3 regions of the Aliiglaciecola litoralis genome follow, and region 3 is predicted to be linked to each of the others. Evidence: predicted binding sites of a transcription regulator. Region 3 holds the regulator's gene; each other region holds the start of a gene.
The links. Region 3 encodes FliA, which starts transcription of late flagellar genes. Its sites were predicted from a motif close to CTAAAGNTNNNNNNNNNNNNGCCGATA; they were not measured.
Positions count from the first base shown of each region.

Region 1 (6,825 bases), on a different contig from region 3:
GCGGTAGCATATTGCGCCCCAGTATAGTCTTGCAACGCAGCTTCGAATTCGGGTACCGCACTCCCCTGTGTGAGGAATTGGTTTTGCAGCACATCGATAACCGCTGCAATGTCATTATCATCGACATGATGTTTGCCGTAGGGAATAGGCTTAAAATTTGATGTCACCATCTGACCCTATAAGGTTTCTTTGTCTAAAGCTTTTAACTCTTCGACGTCGAGGAAATGCGGATTAGTTCCTGAATTATATTCAAACTTATCCGTCACGGGCTTGCCACGCTCGCCAAGTTTATTGCAACGATAGTCGATGGTTTTATCGAAAAATTTAATTGCTGGCGTTATCACGTAATGATCGTCGAATTCTAACGAATGATGCGCCATTTCTTCTGGCACCATGACTTCATGGAGTTTTTCGCCAGGGCGAATACCGATAATTTCGTAGTCTCGTTTTCCACTAATGGATTCAACCAAATCTAAGATCCGAATCGACGGGATTTTGGGTACAAATATCTCGCCACCATACATCCGTTGAAAATTGGTAATAACAAACTGAACGCCTTCATCTAAGGTGATCCAAAAACGCGTCATTTCATCATGGGTGACGGGTAAGCAAGTTCGGCCTTCGGCAAGTAGCTTACGATAAAAAGGCACCACTGAGCCACGCGACCCTACCACATTACCGTACCGTACAACGGCAAATCTCGGTCCTGATGCACCTGAAATATTATTAGCGGCCACAAACAGTTTATCGGATGCTAATTTGGTCGCACCATACAAATTTACTGGGTTAGCGGCTTTATCCGTTGACAATGCGATGACACGACTCACGTTAGTTTCGATAGCCGCATCAATGACATTTTGTGCACCATTTATATTGGTTTTAATACATTCATTGGGGTTATATTCGGCAGCGGGAACTTGCTTCAACGCAGCAGCATGGATAACGTAATCCACATCTTTCATAGCCGATTTTAAGCGTTCTTTGTCTCTGACATCACCGAGAAAATAGCGCATGCACGGTGCATCAAACTGCTGTTGCATTTCAAATTGCTTAAGCTCATCTCTGGAGTAAATGATGAGTTTCTTCGGCGTATCATTCTTAAGAAGGTGAGAAACAAATCGCTTGCCAAAAGAACCTGTACCACCAGTGATTAACACACTTTTATTATTAAACATCATTTGCCACCGTTAAAAATAGGTAGGATTGTAACAACTGTTGAAAATTCGTCGTTCGATGCGCAATCGTCAAACAGTTTGAGTTACTGAAAATTTTGAAATTCGCAAGCACGGACACTTTCCTTTTGGTTGTCACAAGCGTCAAAAGTTCGCCATTGTTAATGGCCTGACTTACGTAAAGCAAATTTCCAGCCAAAACCTTAAGTTTTTATTTTTACGTTACTTTTAAAAGAAAATAAATAGCTAGGTTGATAATTTACTTGTATTTATTCACTGCTTTTTGACCTTTGAGCAAACCGCTAAGTTGTTTTAAAGACGCACTAAGTTGATGCTCAATCAATGACGACAGCTTCTTATTGCTCTTTAATTCCAATTCAGCGAATTGCTTTTTAGCATCGTCTTGTAACGTAGTGAGGTGCTCTAAAATGAAGGTATCACGTTGGGTGATGAGTTGTTTAAGCTTTTCATCATCTAGTGAGTCGGCTTTTAACACCGACTCTAACTGGCTGTTTATCTCGGCGAGGTCATCTGGAGTATGGGCATGATGTAAGTTAAGTTTTTTCACACTACCGCTTGACGTTTTTGCCTCTGCGCTTCATAAGCTTGTTGCTTAGCATCTTCAGGGATGCCGGCCCAGGCAGTTTTAATGGGTAACAACAGATTAATCACTTCGTCCATGATGTTCAAGTCATTCTGAATATTGGCATCGGTAATGCGACTAATCATGTACTCATATAAAGAGTAGAGATTTTCACTGAATTCACCGCCTACTTCACGATCTAGGGTGTCTCTTAAATTCATCAATATGGCCGCTGCGCGCGACAAATGCTCGGCTTTACCTTCGAAATCTTTTCTTTCGATACAGCCTTTGCCATAGGCCAAACGATCCAATGCCCCTTGCATCAACATCAAGGTGATTTTATGCGGATCAGCAGAGGCAACATCTTGTTTTAGGTTGCCTTTTTTATATGCGTTTATGCCTTTCAATGCCATAGTTACAACTCCTTACTATCCGCCTAACGATGCGAGTAATGCATTTCCTGTTGAATTAAGTCTTGCCACTGTTTGGTCAAGATTAAGGTATTTATCTCGTAAAATTTGTTCGAAGCTCATCATCCGCAATTCAAATTGTTCACGTTCATCTGACAACTGATCTTTTTCATCTTTTACTGAACGTTCTCTTGTAGAAAGCAAACCACTAAAGGTCGTGTACTCTTTCGTGTATGCATATAAACGCGACGCAATCCCTTCATCTTTATCGGTAAATAGCGATGCTATGTCATCAAAGTTTTCCTCTAATGCCTCTTTTAAGCGATCTTCACCGCTGCCAATACCAAACTCATCGGTAGCACTGATCTCAAGTTTGCCATCTTGGTTTAGTTCCACACCAATGGCAAAAAGCCCGCCTAACGCTGAAGAGCTGACATTAGAACCAATGATACTCGACAAGCCACTGGTGATACTTCTCGCCATAAAATCACCGGCTAAGGCTCCATCCTCTTCGAGCTCAGAAGTTCCGTATTTTGTCAGCGTATCAATCTCACTGGCTAAGGCATTGAAATTATCCACAAAGTCGCGGATTTTCTTATCCAATCCTTCAGTGTCAAAGCCGATTTTCAATTTAGACGTTTGAAAAGCCCCCAAGGCATCTTTAATAGACACCGTGCTGGCCTCAAAAGAGACGCTGGAAATGGTATTTTCAAATTTATTAGTGCTGGATTCTACCGCAATACCGTCGATGGTCGCTTGCGCGTTTTGGGCACTGGTAACAGGGGTCAAATAGGTATTAGTTTCCGTTGAATCGGTTGTTGATATACGATTCAAATCAGCAAGATCATCATTGTTAACAATGACCAAATCGTTACCATCTCCAGTGGTGGTTGAAGTGAAAACTAATTTAGCACCACCGTTGGCGGTACCGGTATCGATAATGCTGGCGTTAACCCCAAAGTTATTCTCGTTGCTATTAATATCATTAGCAAGCTGCTGCAAAGTTCGACCCGCAGTCACATTAACGTTAAAGCTGTCGCCTGTGTTGTCAATTTTAAAGGTAAGTGAACCTGAACCTGACGAAAGTACTGAGTCACTGCTGCTAGTGAAGCCACCATCAACAGCATTAGCCGTTTCAATTCGGCTACCGCTGGCGAGTCTGGTTATTGCAATTTGATACTGAGCTTTTACCGCACTATTAGATGCTTCAGCGGTAAAGGGCTCGGTATTTTCATCCGGATTGCTAATGGTCGGTTCGCGACCTTGGAGATTATTATCGCTGCGCAGTTCGTCGACAGAATCGAGAAAGTCACTCATTTTCGATTTAAGTTGCCCTATACCGGAAATTTGTGCGTCCAGCGATTCTTCTTTTTTATCGAAACGATTCTGTTTTGGCTCACGTTCAGCTGCAATCAGCTGAGTGACTAAATCATCTAAGGCAAGTCCTGAGCCTACGCCGAGAGATTGAATTGTCATAATGAACCTCTTAATTAAGTTACGCTTGGTTGTTGAACAGCACTCCTACTACGTTTCCTACGTCAGATTGGAGCTCTTTGATTCTTTCCGACAGTGCCAGCACTTCCTCGGATGGTATTTGTCGAATCACCTCTCCCGATTCAGAATCTGTTACCTTGACCACTTGTCGTTCACTCTTTTCATCAACTGAAAACGACAATTGGCGATTGGTTGCCTGCAAGAAATCACTGATCTCACTAACCGCTTTTTCAATGTTTAACGAATTACTATTTCGTGGTGTATTGTTATCGGCCGATTCTTGCCTTTCTTGACTATCTTCTGCCGCTTTTTCCTCAGGTTTTTGAGTAGACAACGTGTCTTGTTCTTTCACCTGTATAGAATCTACCGCAAACCTATCTTGCTGAGCAATATTCTGGCCAATTTGTGAAAAATTAACGTCCATCTTTCACCTCCATAAATAATGATCAGCCACTAACTGTCACAGTATAGTGGCATTATCATTGTTAGACTAACTTACTTAGATGGAATTACTATCCAAGTAGCGACAACGCCGATTGTGGACGCTGGTTAGCTTGACTTAATACCGACAATGACGCCTGCTGAATGATCTGGTTTTTAGTCAGTTCTGCAGTTTCAGTTGCGAAGTCAGTATCTCTGATACGTGAGCGCGCACCGGAGATATTTTCAGATATATTGCTCAAGTTACGGATAGTAGATTGGAAACGGTTTTGCAGCGCACCCAAATCTGCTCGTGCTGCTCCAACTGTCGATATAGCTTGATCAATTGAAGTTAGCGCGCCAGATGCGCCGGCGATTGTAGCAACAGTCAATGAACCTATGTTTAATCCCGAAGAACCATAACCACCGCTACGAGACAAGTTAACTGAAATAGTTTGCCCGCCATTAGCTCCTACAAGGAAGGCTGCAGAGAAACTACCGGTAAGAATATCAACCCCAGCGAACTGTGAATCGGTAGAGATACGCGAAATTTCAGTTTTCAGTGCTGAGACTTCTTTTTGCAGTGCCAAGCGGTCAGCAGACGTATTGATACCGTTTTGCGATTGTACAGCCAATGTACGGATACGCTGCAATGAGTTAGTCACCTCACCCAATGCACCCTCGGCAGTTTGCGTTAACGAGATTGCATCATTAGCGTTACGTACCGCTTGATTCAAGCCCTGTACCTGTGTGGTTAATCGATCTGAAATTTGCAAACCAGCCGCATCATCTGCAGCGCGGTTGATACGAAAACCAGATGACAATCTTTCGAACGATGTACTTAATGCCTGCCCAGAACTAAACAACTGACGTTGCGCGTTCAAAGAAGACACATTGGTGTTTACAAATAAACCCATATTTACCTCCTGAGAATCACCAAACTACTAAACAATTGGTAATTCGCCTCAATGTCGACTCAATTCAGTTACCTGAATTAAGCCACCTCACTTTTTCTAAGAGCAGGTACCTCTACCACGCCCTTAAATTAAAAATCCTGCAAGCAGAATTCCCCTCAACTAAAGTTATCGACAACATCTTGAGTATCTTTAGTTTTTTTTAGGTTTTTTTTACAACTATTTTTTGATCGAGTTAAGTGTTTGATTTATTTGATATTTTCAATTAAAGGAAAAAGGTTTGATGAAGCACGGACTAAAAAAGTACGGAATTTGAGCTTAGCGTTTTAGTAAAGAAAGGGATCAGCTGGATGTCGGATTTAGCTGTAAGGCGATTATTTTAGTTTTTTATTCAACATTTTCACATTGTGGCATAGCAGTTGCTTTTAATATCGCAAGAACGTGAGTCACATAGGTGACGTCGGATTTCTGGCACTGATACATAAAAAAAGGCCAGATCAAATGATCTGGCCAACTTGCTCACGTTAGGAGTACGAGCAAATACTGTTTCTGTCCGGCTGGCAGGGTTAGAGAATGAATACTGGCCTCTCAACCAAACTTCTACACTCTCAGTCCTGTTAGTCGGCTTTTTCTTTTGGTGATGTGTACCATCACCGCCAGGTCTATCCTTGACAAAGCCTAGCGAGCTTCCTTATCGCCACGGGTGGCCTCTCAGTTCCTACCCTCTTTCAATTTTAAAATTCTATCCACCTAGCAGCTGTAATGCCGCTTGGGGTCTTTGGTTTGCTTGAGATAAAACCGTTAAGTTGGCCTGCTGAATAATTTGCGCGCGGGTCAAACTTGCCGTTTCAGTGGCAAAATCTGTATCGCGAATACGTGATCTTGCCGCTGACACATTCTCAGAGATATTACTTAAGTTACGAATAGTGGATTGGAAACGATTTTGAATCGCACCTAGATCGGCTCTTTTGGCATCAATAATCGAAATTGCTTGGGAAATGCGTCCCATGGTAGCGGATGCTTGAGACTCAGTTAAAACCGAAATTAACGCACCATTAAACAAACCGGATGTACCGTAACCACCAGGTCTGGAGATATTGACGCTGATAGTTTGCCCGGCGTTTGCTCCAACCAGAAATTGCGCGGAATAAAAGCCATCAAGAATGTTGACTCCTCCAAATTGGCTGTAGCTAGCAATTCTACTGATTTCGAGCTTTAAAGCCGACACTTCTTTTTGCAGTGCCACCCGGTCAGCGGAGTTATTAATACCGTTTTGGGATTGCACCGCTAAGACCCGGATCCGTTGCAATGATGCGGTCGTTTCCGCTAATGCGCCCTCTGCTGTTTGGGCCAGAGAAATACCATCATTGGCGTTCCTGACAGCCATGTCTAAGCCGAGAATTTGCGTGGTGAGTCGATTGGATATTTGCAATCCTGCCGCATCATCTTTAGCACTGTTGATGCGAAACCCTGACGACAACCGTTCAAACGCCGTACTTAAATCGTTATTGGTGTTAATAAGTTGCCGCTTTGCATTAATTGACGAAATATTCGTGTTCACAAATAATGACATGGCACACGCTCCTATTCTTATACTAAATCGTTGATATTATTTAGTTTTACTATAGGTAAATTGCTTAGCTGGTCACTATTTAAACTTTGGCATGGTATATGCTTTGTTGATAGTGTCAGTCATTAATTTGACTGATTGTTTTGCTTAGCAATTTGCTTGCAAAGCTATACAAAAAGCGAGAGCGAAAGCTCAGGTCGGCGGGTGGAATTGATGGCCTAAACCTCAATACCTCTCACTACCTCCTGGCTTCTTTTCCGCC
Region 1 covers NZ_BAAAFD010000005.1:264,115-270,939, reverse strand. The annotation lists gene pseC (UDP-4-amino-4,6-dideoxy-N-acetyl-beta-L-altrosamine transaminase) at 1-167, opposite strand, end outside; gene pseB (UDP-N-acetylglucosamine 4,6-dehydratase (inverting)) at 177-1,175, opposite strand; gene ABD036_RS11045 (hypothetical protein) at 1,432-1,740, opposite strand; gene fliS (flagellar export chaperone FliS) at 1,737-2,168, opposite strand; gene fliD (flagellar filament capping protein FliD) at 2,184-3,641, opposite strand; gene ABD036_RS11030 (flagellar protein FlaG) at 3,661-4,083, opposite strand; gene ABD036_RS11025 (flagellin N-terminal helical domain-containing protein) at 4,172-4,996, opposite strand; gene ABD036_RS11020 (flagellin N-terminal helical domain-containing protein) at 5,736-6,566, opposite strand.
Region 1: a site for FliA is predicted at 5,163-5,189, ahead of ABD036_RS11025 (flagellin N-terminal helical domain-containing protein). Genes of this name have one in related genera too.

Region 2 (6,825 bases), on a different contig from region 3:
TGGCTATGCTAGGCGACATCAATATCGCCGAGCCTAAGGCGTTGATCGGTTTTGCAGGTCCACGAGTCATCGAACAAACCGTGAGAGAAACGCTTCCTGCCGGATTCCAACGCAGCGAATTTTTGGTGGAGAAGGGCGCAATTGACATGATCGTTGATCGACGAGATATTCGTGACAAAATATTTAGCGTACTTTCAAAGCTGCACCACCAACATCACTAAATGTCACAAATACCTCATAAAGAAGATCAGGATAAGCCAAATTTATCCTGGTCTTTAAACCAATGGCTTGAATATCTGTTAAGCATCCATACCCAGTCTATCGATATGGGATTGGAGCGCACTAAAGGTGTATTCGACACGCTAAAAATACATTTTGGCCAAGCCAAAGTTGTGTTGGTAGCGGGCACAAATGGTAAAGGTACAACTTGTAGAGTAGTCGAAAAAGGGCTGCTGCAGAACAATAAGACCGTTGCTGTATATAGCTCACCTCACATCACTGACTTTAAAGAGCGCTTAAGAATAAATGATAACTTGCTTAGCGATGAGCAGTTCATTAGCGCCTTTATGCAAGTTGAAAAAGCACGCGGCGATACGCCATTAACCTATTTCGAATTCACCACCTTAGCAGCAATGTACTTGATGATGAACAATCAGACAGACTTTGTACTGTTAGAAGTCGGCTTAGGTGGCCGATTAGATGCGGTCAATGTTGTCAATCCCGATATGGCTGTTATTACCAGTATAGGCTTGGATCATCAAGATTGGCTAGGTGATACCCGCGACCAAATAGCAATCGAGAAAGCGGGCGTTTTCCGTCCGCATTTACCTGTGATCATTGGTGAGCAGGATCCGCCACAAAGTTTAATCAATGAAGTGGACCGGCTCGCAGCGCAAGCAACATGGCAAGGACGTGACTTTACGTTTCAAGCTGATCAGAATAGCTGGCATTGGCACAATACAAACTGTGACTTTGACGAATTAGTTACGCCTATGATACCCATGCAAAACGTCTCCACGGGTTTAGAAGTATTGCATCGCTTAGGCATCGATTTAAACCAGCACAAAGTGAATCAGCTTATTCAGCAAACCTCGTTGCCTGGGCGATTTGAAAGAGTGTTAAGTCAGCCTGAAGTGATACTTGATGTTGCTCACAACCCTCAGGCTACTTCGCACCTAAAAGAGCGAATAAATCAATGCCAATTCAAACAGCTACGTTTGGTGTTGGCGATGTTGGCGGATAAAGATATATCAGCCAGTATTGCGCCGCTTGAAGCGCTAAATGCCACTTGGTATTTAGCATCATTGACAGTACCCAGAGGGGCCAGTAGTAAAAAATTAAAATCGCTCTTTAATGACGATCAAAAAGTGATAGACTTTGAAACTGTTTCTGATGCACTCAACCGTGCGATAAAAGAGGCTGATCCGCAAGATCTTATTGTCGTGTTCGGCTCGTTTTTCACGGTATGCCAGGCCAAGGAAGCCTTGACTCACCTACGCTAATAGGCAATTTGTCTGGTGATAAAGTGTAGAGTAAATTGAAATTGACAGCTTATGAGAGGGTGTGTGTTTGTCTTCAGCGCTTAAAAATCGATTGGTTGGAACTATCATTATTGTTGCATTGGCAGTGATTTTTCTTCCTGATATTTTGGATGGTAAAAAACAAACCAACCAAGAGCAATTTGTCTCCTTGCCAGAACAGCCGCTCACCGCCGCTATTATTGATGCGCCTGAGTTCCCCGTCGAGCAAGTAAAACAAGAAGTGGATAGTAAGCCCGAAATCGTGCCTGATGTGGCTGAAGATGATTTTGACATGTCAGAATCAACACCAGCACAGACAAACAAAGTCACCGAAGATCAGCAACAAACAGCCTCACCCATCGAATCTCATTCCGTTGCCAGCGAAAAAGCGCAGCAAGTTGATCGACAAGTTTCTGATCCTGCCATTACCGAATCAAGGTCAAGCACCTTGGATGAAAGTTTGCTGGAAGAGGCAGGATGGGTAGTACAATTAGGTGTATTCAGACACCAAAAGAATGTTCGAGAATTGCTTACCAAATTGCGAAAAGCTGGCTATCGAGCATTTAGCCGGCCAGTAAAAACCAGTAGCGGTGAATTGACTAAAGTCTTCGTCGGACCTGATTTAGAAAAAGAATCACTACAAAAAGCGATACCTCATTTGCGCGAGATAACCAAACTTCAAGGTAGAATTACGCCATTCACTGTGAAATGAGTGGTAGAAAAATCTTCTATCTCTGGTAGAATGCGCGCGATTTTATTAACCCAATAGCAGTGTGACTGTGTCATTATGAATTGGATAGACTTCACCATCCTTGGTGTTATCGCCGTCTCTACCGTCATTAGTTTGATCCGTGGATTTATCAAAGAAGCCATTTCCTTGGCGATTTGGTTTGCCGCCTTCTTTATCGCTAGCCAATTCTATCCTTACCTTGCTGTTTACATGACAAAATTCGATGACCAAATGGTCAAAAATGGCGTGTCTATCGCCGTGCTATTTGTGTGTACGCTTGTCCTTGGCGGGCTGGTTAATTATCTCATCGCGCGCTTGGTGCAATTTACCGGATTGACCGGAACAGACCGCGCCTTAGGCTCTGTGTTTGGTGTGATACGCGGCGTGCTCATTGTCAGCGCTGCATTATTTTTCTTGGACACCTTTACCCCGTCGGCAAGCTCAGCGTGGTGGACACAATCGATTCTTATTCCAGAATTCACTCCGATCATCGAGTGGTTCTTTAGTTTTATTCAAGATAACTCCAGTTTTATAACACCGAATGAGTAGGTAAATAGCATGTGTGGTATTGTCGGAATCGTTGGGAAAAGCGCAGTAAACCAAGCTCTTTACGATGCATTAACTGTACTCCAGCATCGTGGGCAAGATGCCGCAGGGATCATGACCATTGATGATGGTATGTTTCATTTGCGCAAAGCCAATGGTCTAGTGAGAGATGTTTTTCATAATCGTCATATGCAAAGACTGACAGGAAATTTGGGGATCGGGCATGCTCGATATCCCACCGCAGGGACGTCTAGTTCAGCAGAAGCGCAACCCTTTTATGTGAATTCGCCCTTTGGTATTGCCTTTGCTCATAATGGTAACTTAACCAATGCCCATGATTTACAAGACGAAGTGTTTCGAATTGCTCGTCGACACATCAATACGACTTCCGACTCTGAGCTGTTACTGAATATTTTTGCCCATGAATTACAAAACTGTGCAGGTTTAACGTTGACGCCTGAAGAAGTGTTCACCGCAGTTGCCAATGTGCATAGCAAGATCCGAGGTGCCTATGCGGTTGTGGCAGCCATTATCGGCAACGGCATGGTCGCTTTTCGAGACCCTTTTGGTATTCGTCCTCTTGCACTAGGTAAACGCAAAACTGAAATGGGTGACGAGTATATGGTGGCCTCAGAAAGTGTTGCCCTAGATGCGGTTGGTTTCACTTTTATACGAGATGTGGCTCCGGGTGAAGCTGTGTACGTCACAGAGGCAGGCGAGCTGCACACGCAGCAATGTGCGCAGAATCCAATGAACGCGCCTTGTATTTTCGAATTCGTATATTTTGCGCGTCCAGATTCGTTCATCGATGGTATTTCGGTTTATGCATCACGAGTCAATATGGGCAAAAAGTTAGGCCAGAAAATCGCTAGAGAATGGGCCGACCTTGATATTGATGTGGTGATCCCAATTCCTGAAACTTCCATGGATGTAGCGTTGCAAATAGCCATTGAGCTGGATTTGCCCTATCGACAGGGTTATGTAAAGAACCGCTATATTGGTCGCACCTTCATTATGCCGGGTCAAACCATGCGACGTAAATCTGTGCGCCGTAAACTCAATGCGATCAAGTCTGAATTTAAGGGCAAAAATGTATTGCTGGTTGACGATTCCATCGTCCGTGGCACAACCTCTGAGCAAATTATTGAAATGGCCCGAGAGTCAGGTGCGAAGAAAGTCTATTTCGCCTCAGCAGCGCCGGAAATCCGCTTTCCAAACGTGTATGGCATTGATATGCCAAGTGCCAACGAGTTAATCGCTTATGGCCGTGATATTGAAGAAATTAGCGAACTGATAAAAGCGGATGGCTTAATTTTCCAAGATATCGAAGATTTGGTTGATGCGGTTAGTCTCGAAAACCCTTCTATTAAGCGTTTTGAGACGTCGGTTTTTGATGGCGATTACATTACCGGTGATGTTGATCAAGCCTACTTAGAGCGCATCGACAGTGCTCGCTCAGAGTGCGCTAAAAATGCGGTTATTCAAACTGAGTTAAGTAACCTTGAAATGCACAATATGGATTCTGATGCGGTGGATGTAGACATCTAACGGCGCTGCTTAGGCTGGCTGTGACCTTCGATTAGTTAGTCCAGCCACCCAAGGCTTTCCAGCGGTTGACCATATAGCAAAACAGCTCAGCGGTTTTTTGAGTATCATAAAGTGCGGAGTGCGCTTCGCGCTGATCAAATTCAATTTGGGCCGCTTCACAGGCTTTCACCAATACTGTTTGTCCTAGTGTTAAACCCGCTAAACTCGTGGTGTCAAATGACACAAAAGGATGAAAGGGCGCACGCTTGATTTTGCTGCGTTCCACTGCTGCATTGACAAAACCCTGATCAAAAGAGGCATTATGCGCCACAATGACAGAGCGCTGACAATCTGCAGCCTTCTGACTCTTTCTGATTTGCTTACATAAATCTTTCATCGCTTCAGTTTCATCAATTGCCCCACGCAGGGCGCAATAAGGATCAATACCATTAAACTCAAGGGCAGCCTGCTCTAAGTTTGCCCCTTCAAATGGTTCGATGTGGTAGTGAAACGTCTGATCGATTTGTAGATCGCCATTCCCATCCATCTTTAATGTAACCGCTGCTAATTCGAGTAGCGCATCGGCTTGCGCATTAAAACCCGCCGTTTCGACGTCAATAACGACCGGGAAATAGCCACGAAATCGTTGACTTAAAAGAGGTGGAGATTGTGACATGAGTGCCTTGCGAACTGCCAGAATAGCTGCGTATTATGGCAATTTTTAGGCGCCTCTTCCAGTTGCATTCGTGCCATAAGCGATAATGTCGCAAAAACAAGCTGCAACAAAGCTTGGTCGGCTGCTAGAATAGCTAAATATTTTTGTGATTTTGTCGATATGCTTAAAAGAGCATTTAATACTGTGGAATGACTGTTGATATGAAAAAGTGCGTGATTGCCATCAGTATGGCTATTAGTTTCTCTGCTGCAGGGGGATTGAGACATTATTCTTCCTCGGTGGAAGCATCTGATTGGCAGCTCATTGAAAAGTCTCGCTTACAATGCACTTTAAGCCACCAACTCCCCGGTTACGGTGAAGCCATGTTCACCAGTTTAGCATCTAAGCAACTCAATATGGAATTTGAGTTAGACATGTTTAAATTACCGCGAAATTACGCTGTAGCTGCCGTTTACTCAGTGCCACCAGCATGGATGCCGGGTCAGATGCAACGTGAAATTGCACAGATGCCGATCCGTAAGCAATACAATGGCGACCTTCCTGAAAAAGCGGCTTGGACCATGTTGTCTGAACTTGAAAAGGGCTATTGGCCAACCTTGTATTATCAAGACTGGTACAGTGATTTTGATAAAATTGCAGTGGCACTCAACGCCAGTAACTTTTCTCGCCCCTACACTGAATTTGCCCAATGTGTAGCCAACTTACTGCCGTTTAGTTTTGAGGATATTTCTTATACGGTGCTCAGTTACCAAAGTAACAGCATTGACCTGACTAAATATTCGAAGAAACGATTGCAGATGATCGGCGAGTATCTAAAAGAAGATACCGACTTAGATTTGATTTTATTGGACGGTTATACCGATAGCTACGGCGGAAGTTGGAACAACAAACAACTTTCTATTCGACGGGCGGTTGAGATAAAAACCTTTTTCAGTGATATGGGCGTTGACCCATCTCGAATTGAAGTTACCGGGCATGGTGAACGCCGTCATGTTGCACCTAATGACAATAAAATGTCACGCGCGAAAAACCGTCGAGTGGTGATCAGGATGGCGAAGTAGACTTCGCCTTTTATATTTCCAGTTTAGAATTCGCTCGGTGACTTAACAGATGGACTTGGTTTGGCCTTTAAATAATCTACTACCACGTCGGTGAAATCACTAAACACCCCGTCTACTTGTAATCCTTCAAACAAAATATCGAGAGTGGCCTGACTGTTTAACCCTTGAGGGAGTTGATCGACCCTGAAGGTGTATGGATGAATAAGTAACCCTTGCTGCTTCGCGTGTTTGGTTAAGTCTGTTGGTTGCAGTGTGTTTAGGTCAAACAATTGTGGTAACCAAGGACCTATGCCTTGTGCTACCCGTGCAATCTCTTTTAATCCCTCAATTGTCTTGAGTCTATCGTAATTGGTGCTGGACTCGTTCCAATCATTTTCGGCAATGAGTTGTACCAGCTTTACCTTGGCCCCAAGCTCGTTACGTAACCTTTGGGTTTCGGTAAAATCAAAACATTGTACAAACAGGTTGCTATCCGCGCGATCCAACTGATATTTGCGTAATAGTTCAAGCACAACCTTGCTGATATCGGCACCTTGTTGACGATGCCAAGCTGGCGATTTAATTTCCGGATACCATCCCACCTGTTTGCCAAATTGACGATTTAATTGCATCACAAGGTTTATATGTTGTTCCAAGGTACTAATTTTAAACGGCGACAAGCCTTGGTATCGGTTTGCATACACCTGATGACCTTGTGGATCAGTGCGCTCATGTTTTTGCAATTGCTGGAGCTCTGCCAAGGTAAAATCAATCGCATAAAAGCGA
Region 2 covers NZ_BAAAFD010000008.1:182,554-189,378, reverse strand. The annotation lists gene accD (acetyl-CoA carboxylase, carboxyltransferase subunit beta) at 1-221, shown strand, start outside; gene folC (bifunctional tetrahydrofolate synthase/dihydrofolate synthase) at 222-1,502, shown strand; gene ABD036_RS14090 (SPOR domain-containing protein) at 1,570-2,232, shown strand; gene ABD036_RS14085 (CvpA family protein) at 2,308-2,799, shown strand; gene purF (amidophosphoribosyltransferase) at 2,809-4,344, shown strand; gene rnt (ribonuclease T) at 4,376-4,999, opposite strand; gene ABD036_RS14070 (flagellar protein MotY) at 5,200-6,060, shown strand; gene glpQ (glycerophosphodiester phosphodiesterase) at 6,084-6,825, opposite strand, start outside.
Region 2: a site for FliA is predicted at 5,133-5,159, ahead of ABD036_RS14070 (flagellar protein MotY). Genes of this name have one in related genera too.

Region 3 (6,825 bases):
ATTTTGGTTTTAACCACATCCATTCCCACACCGCGACCTGAAATATCTGATATTTCTGTTTTGGTGGAAAACCCAGGAGCAAAAATCAAATTAAAGGCTTCTACATCAGACATCCTAGCCGCTGCATCGGCATCCAATACACCGCGACTAATCGCAATTTCTTTAAGCTTCTCGGCATCCATTCCTTTACCATCATCTTCGATGGTAAGCAGAATATGATCACCTTCTTGAGACGCAGATAACTTCACAACTCCCATTGATGGCTTGCCTGCCGCAACGCGGTCTTCAGGCATTTCGATGCCATGATCGACAGAGTTTCTGACTAAGTGAACTAACGGATCTGCCAGTGCTTCAACCAAGTTTTTATCTAAATCGGTTTCTTCACCTTCTAACTCTAGGGTAATTTCTTTTTTCAGGCTGCGCGCCAGGTCTCTGACGACCCGAGGGAATCGACCAAACACTTTCTTAATGGGCTGCATACGGGTTTTCATTACCGCCCCTTGCAGGTCACCCGTTACCACATCAAGGTTAGCAATGGCCTTAGTCATAGCTTCGTCGTTAATGTTAATACCAAGACTTAGAAGGCGGTTTCTGACTAACACCAATTCCCCCACCATATTCATGATCTGGTCGAGTCGTTTGGTATCAACCCGAACTGTCGTTTCGCCTTGTGCCGCAGCCGAAGCAGACTTTTTATCATCTTTTTTGGCCGGTGCTTTTACCACAGGTTTAGCAACGGGTGCTGGCGCTGCGGCAGCCACTGGCGTTGGAGGCGGCGGTGGCGGCGGTGGTGGCGGTGGCGGCGGTGGCGGTGGTGGAGGCGCAGCTTTAGCTGGCTCTTTTACCGCTGGTCCTTTACCCGAACCATGTAATTGATCTAATAGCGCTTCGAATTCATCGTCAGAGATTTCATCAGAGTCTGAATCACTGGCTGCAGGAGCTGCTGGAGCAGAAACAGCAGGTGCCGATTCTTTTTCTGCAACGAATTGTCCTTCACCATGCAATTGATCCAACAAAGCTTCAAATTCATCGTCGGTAATGTCTTCACTGTTGTCATCGAGCACGCTTGCTGGTGCTGCAGGAGCAGGTGCGCTTGGTGAGGCACTGCCATGTAACTCATCTAATAAAGCTTCAAATTCGTCTTCTGAAATTTCGTCTATGCTGCCTTCACCTGAGGAGGCTGGTGGTGGCGGTGGAGCTGTTGCCGCTGGAGCCGGCGCTGCAGGCGCAGCAGCATCTTGAGATTCAGGTTTACTCAGACGGTGAAGTGTTTCAAGTAGTTCTGGTGCTGCAGGTTCAAGTGGCTCACGGGCTTTGACGTTTTCGAACATTTCAACCACGACATCGGTGGCCTGCAAAATAACGTCCATTAACTCAGGGGTTAACGTACGTTGCTGATTACGCATCACATCGAAGACATTCTCGGCGCCGTGGCAGATATCCACCAATTCGCTGAGCGCTAAAAATCCAGCCCCGCCTTTGACGGTATGATAACCACGGAAAATCGCATTCAGCAGATCAGAGTCTTCTGGATTGTTTTCGAGATCAACAAGCTGTTCTTGCAGTTGTTCCAGTATTTCACCGGCTTCGACCAAAAAGTCCTGTAGGATTTCCTCGTCAACTTCAAAAGACATGAACCAATTCCTCTTAAAACCCTAAACTAGATAGTAAGTCGTCAACGTCATCCTGACTTGACACAACATCATCACGCGTTTCTGCATCGATAATGGGTCCTTCCGCTTTCACTTTATCGGACTCTTTGTCAGATTTGTGAGTACTTTCATCAACTTTCGGTTTTAAAGCCGCTGTTTCAGGTGCTCCAAATACCGTCAGCATGTGTACCAGACTGTCTTCGACTTCTTTTACTAACTCAATGACTCGGCGAATAACCTGGCCAGTCAAGTCTTGGTATCCTTGTGCCATCAACACATCAGTCAACAACACATTGAGTTTAGCAGTATCTGCAGAAGATTCTTCTAACAGCTTGTCTAATTCATTACATAAAGATTTAAATTCGCCGAGTTCCATTTGTCTGGACATCAGCTTTTTCCATTCAGGCAAGACTTTGGCAATACCAACATGCAGTTTTTCGGCGATGGGCATGCTCTTTTCTACCGCGTCCATCGTGGTATTGGCGGCCTGCTCAGTGGTCTCAATCACGTACATGAGACGACTTTGCGCGTCGGGGATATCTTCAATAGCAAGATTGGAAATGCGAGGATCGAGTTGAAACGTATTGAGCGAGTCATGAAGTTGCCGTGTGAGCTTGCCCACTTCAGCAAATAATTCAACAGAATTCGTCAAGGAAGCTTCCTCTAGCAATTCAGAGGCAGCTTGGTTATCTCCGGACTCAAGTAACTCGACTAATTTTTTAGCTTCGTCAAGAGACAACGGAGCTTTAGCAGAACCGGTCATTCAGACACTCCTAATTGGTTGTCATCGGGTGAGTCTTAACCCAGTCTCTCAAAAATTTTGTCTAGTTTTTCTTTCAATGTATTGGCGGTAAACGGTTTCACAACGTAGCCGTTGACACCGGCTTGTGCAGCCGCAACGATTTGTTCTTTCTTAGCCTCAGCCGTCACCATTAACACCGGTAAGTGTTTGAGGTTGTCATCTGCTCGTATCGCACGAAGCAAATCAATTCCCTGCATGCCAGGCATATTCCAGTCGGTAACGACAAAGTCAAAATCGCTCTGTTGTAGCATCGGCAATGCCGTGCTCCCGTCATCGGCTTCTTGTACATTAGTAAAACCAAGATCTTTAAGTAAATTCTTGATGATACGTCTCATTGTTGAAAAATCGTCAACAACGAGAATTTTCATATTTTTATCCAAAACTGCCTCCAATGAGGATTAAACCAAAATTATTATCTATTATTCTTCGTTTAGTCGCCAAGACTGCATTTTATTTTTCAGTTTTAGCATCGCCTGACTGTGGATTTGGCTGACTCTTGATTCACTGACCTCGAGCACTTCACCGATTTCCCGTAAATTTAATTCTTCATCATAATACAATGATAAAACAATTGCTTCTCGCTCTGGTAATGTAGTAATAGCATGCGCCAAGGCTTTTTGAAACGAACCTTGCAATAAATCTTGAAAAGGCGTGTCGCTGCCTTTCGTTTGTTCCGTGGTGATCACATCTTCAGTAATACCCAGATCTTCAATACCGATTATCTTTCCAGCGTTCACTTCATTGAGCATCTGATGGTAGTCTGTCAGAGACACTTCCAATTTTTCTGCTACGTCTACATCTCGTGCATCTCTGCCGGTCTCTTTTTCGACCTGGTTGATCGCCTCGGTAATAGCACGACCATTTTTGTGTACCGAGCGAGGTGTCCAATCGCCTTTGCGAATTTCATCCAGCATGGCACCGCGTATACGAATACCCGCGAATGTCTCAAAGCTGGCCCCCTTGGTACCATCGAAATTTCGTGCCGCTTCTAGCAAACCTATCATGCCAGATTGAATTAAGTCATCAACCAACACACTGGCAGGAAGTCGCGCTAGCAAATGATGCGCTATGCGTTTGACAAGTGAAGCATGCCTCTCTACCAATTGAGCCGTGTCGGCCTGTTGTTGATAAGCTGCAGCTTTTCTATTCACCCTTGACCACCAACCACTTTCTCGGCAATAAGTTGCTCTAGGAAAAACTCAAGGTGTCCACCTGGCTGATTTGGAATAGGCCAAGTCAGTGCTTTGTCGGCTAACCCTCTAATTGCTACTGCAGCAGGTGACGCAGGATATGCATCAACAATGGCTTTTTGTTTGCGTACCGATTTACGAATATTTTCGTCATAAGGAATAGTTGCCACCAGCTCCAAGGCCACATCTAAGAATCGATTGGTCACTTTAGATAGCTTGGCAAATAGTTCTTGCCCTTCTCGCATGTTGCGCACCATATTGGCGACAATTTTGAACTTGAACACACCGTGTTCACGATTCAGTAATTTAATCAACGCGTAAGCATCTGTGAGTGAGGTGGGTTCATCACAGACTACCATCATGATGTCTTGAGATGCGCGAGAAAAACTTAACACCATGTCAGAAATACCCGCAGCAGTATCCACTAACAGCACGTCAATATCAGCGCGCAGCTCACCAAATGCACGAATAAGTCCAGCGTGCTCTGTTTGGCTGAGTTCAGTCATTGATTGGGTACCGGAGGTTGCTGGTGCAATAAGGATCCCATGGGGCCCCATCACCAACACATCATCCAATGTGCATTCACCTGAAAGTACATGAGAGAGATTTTTCTCTACTCGCAAGCCCAGCATCACGTCCACATTCGCTAATCCAAGATCAGCGTCTAAGACCATGACTCGCTTGCCTTTTTTTGCCATTGCAATCGCAGTGTTAAGGGTAATGTTGGTTTTCCCCACCCCACCTTTACCGCCGGTAACTGCGATCACTTTAATTAATCGAGATTGATTCATTCGTCTTAAGCTACTCGCTTGGTCCTCAATCATACTGCCAATGCCGATCTTGTGTTTTCTGGCTTGTTAGTATGGATCATACCGTATTTTTTATAAAGCTTAGCCGCTGCTGAGATTAAATACTTTGCATCTGCAACTTTAATATCTTCAGGGACTCTTTGTCCATCGGTGATATAACTGATGGCTAATTTGTGTTCAACCGCAACACTGATCGCCTCTCCAAGACTGTAACATTCGTCTAACTTTGTCAAAATACATCCTTCCAAAGCAATCGACTTATATGCATTAATTGTATGCTGCATCACTGTGTGCTGCGCATTTGCCTGCATCACGACATATTTCTTAATAGTAGCACATGAATGCTGATTCAATGTATCTAACTGCTTGATTAATCGGGAGTCTCTTTGACCAAAGCCCGCTGTATCAATCAATACTAGTCGTTTGTTTCGCAGTTGGAAAAGTATATCTGATAATTCTTCTGCATTTTGCGCTTTTTTTACAGCGCAGCCAATAATTTTTCCATAAGTGGCTAATTGTTCGTAAGCGGCTATACGATAGGAATCAATTGTTACCAGTGCCACTTGCTCAGCACCATAACGCTGTGCTGCCCGTGCCGCTAGTTTAGCAATCGTGGTGGTTTTACCGGTTCCGGTCGGCCCAACTAACGCAACAACACCTTCGGTGTCTAAAATAGCATTGCCAGAGGTATGAATGCGATTGGCCATTAATTTTAACAGAAACAACCATGCCTGACGTTCATCAGCTGATTCAGGGGTATATGAGACCACATCTGAGGCGATTGATTCACTGATCCCCATAGCTTCTAAGCGAGATGCCAGATAGCCATGCAATGGATGCGAGCGTTGCTGCTCTTGCTTGATGAGACCAGACACTTGGAACTGCAACATACCTCTTAACGCATTAAGCTCGTTTTTAATCTCACTGATGGCCGATGCATCATGCTGTTGTTGCGTATTGCTTGTCGGTGCGATCTTTGGAGCAATATTTACGGGGGCATGGGTAAAGGATTTTTCCGACGGGAAATCCTGCGCTGAATTCGTTGTTTGTTGATTTTGCTGCTCTAATAATGCGCGCAAGCTATCCGGCCCCGAATCACCAATAATTTCACTCAAACTCGGCACTTTCTTAGCATTTTTAGCTGGCGCAGCGCTACGATTGGGCATGGAAGTGGCAGTCTTGTTTGATTCTGCGCGATAAGTTGACGCTGCTTTTGCGGAGCTGACAGGGGCAGTGCTCGAAGCGGGTTGGTCATAAGCGGCGATAATTTCAATCCCATCGCTGACTTTTTTGTTAGACATGATCACCGCATCGCCGCCCAGTTCACTTTTGACCTGGTTCAATGCATCTCGCATGTCTTTTCCGATAAAGCGTCTAATTTTCACAATGCCTCCGATGGAGCGAGCTAATTTGATGTTCTAATTTCATAGGCGTCATTTTATTGACCCACGGCACTTACAATGCGTATCTGTTTGTCACTGGGTATTTCTTGATATGACAGCACGTGTAACCCCATGACTGAATGTTTAAAGAATTTCGATAACACTGGGCGAAGCATACCTGAGGTTAATAACACCGCGGGCTCGCCCTCTAGCTCTCGCTGTTGCGACGCTTCGGTTAACGAATGTTGAAGCTTTTCGGCCAGTCCTGGTTCGATACCTGCGCCATCTTCTCCACCCGCTTGTAATGACTGGTGCAACATCTGTTCCAGATCGGGAGCCAAAGTAATGACAGGTAGCTCTTTTTCATTATTATTTATTTCTTGCACGATCAAACGTTTGAGTGCAATTCGCACGGCTGAGACCAGTACATCGGGATCTTGCGTCTTAGGTCCGTACTCACACAATGTCTGCACTATGCTGCGCATATCTCGGATCGGAACGCCTTCATACAGTAAAGTCTGCAACACTTTCACCACAGTGCTCAGCGGAAGAATATCCGGTACTAAGCCTTCCACTAATTTAGGGCTGGATTTGGCAAGCATGTCGAGCAATTGCTGCACTTCTTCATGCCCTAAAAGCTGGTAGGCATTATTGGTTAGCAGTTGACTTAAATGGGTCGCCACTACAGTAGCCGCATCGACCACGGTATATCCCAATGTTTGCGCATGCTCCCGTTGCTGTGGACGGATCCACACGGCATCTAGTCCAAAGGCTGGGTCGCGGGTCGCTTTACCTTCTAATTTGCCAAACACCTGGCCGGGATTAATCGCTAATTCATCATCATGGCTGATTTCCGCGTCGCCCACCGTTACGCCAAGCATAGCGATGGTATAGCTATTAGGATTGAGATCTAAGTTGTCACGAATATGCACCGCTGGAATTAAGAAGCCCAACTCTTGCGAAAGCTTTTTACGCACGCCTTTAATGCGC
Region 3 covers NZ_BAAAFD010000007.1:82,292-89,116, forward strand. The annotation lists gene ABD036_RS12615 (chemotaxis protein CheA) at 1-1,634, opposite strand, end outside; gene ABD036_RS12620 (protein phosphatase CheZ) at 1,648-2,415, opposite strand; gene cheY (chemotaxis response regulator CheY) at 2,451-2,834, opposite strand; gene ABD036_RS12630 (RNA polymerase sigma factor FliA) at 2,874-3,605, opposite strand; gene ABD036_RS12635 (MinD/ParA family protein) at 3,602-4,468, opposite strand; gene flhF (flagellar biosynthesis GTPase FlhF) at 4,465-5,838, opposite strand; gene flhA (flagellar biosynthesis protein FlhA) at 5,892-6,825, opposite strand, start outside.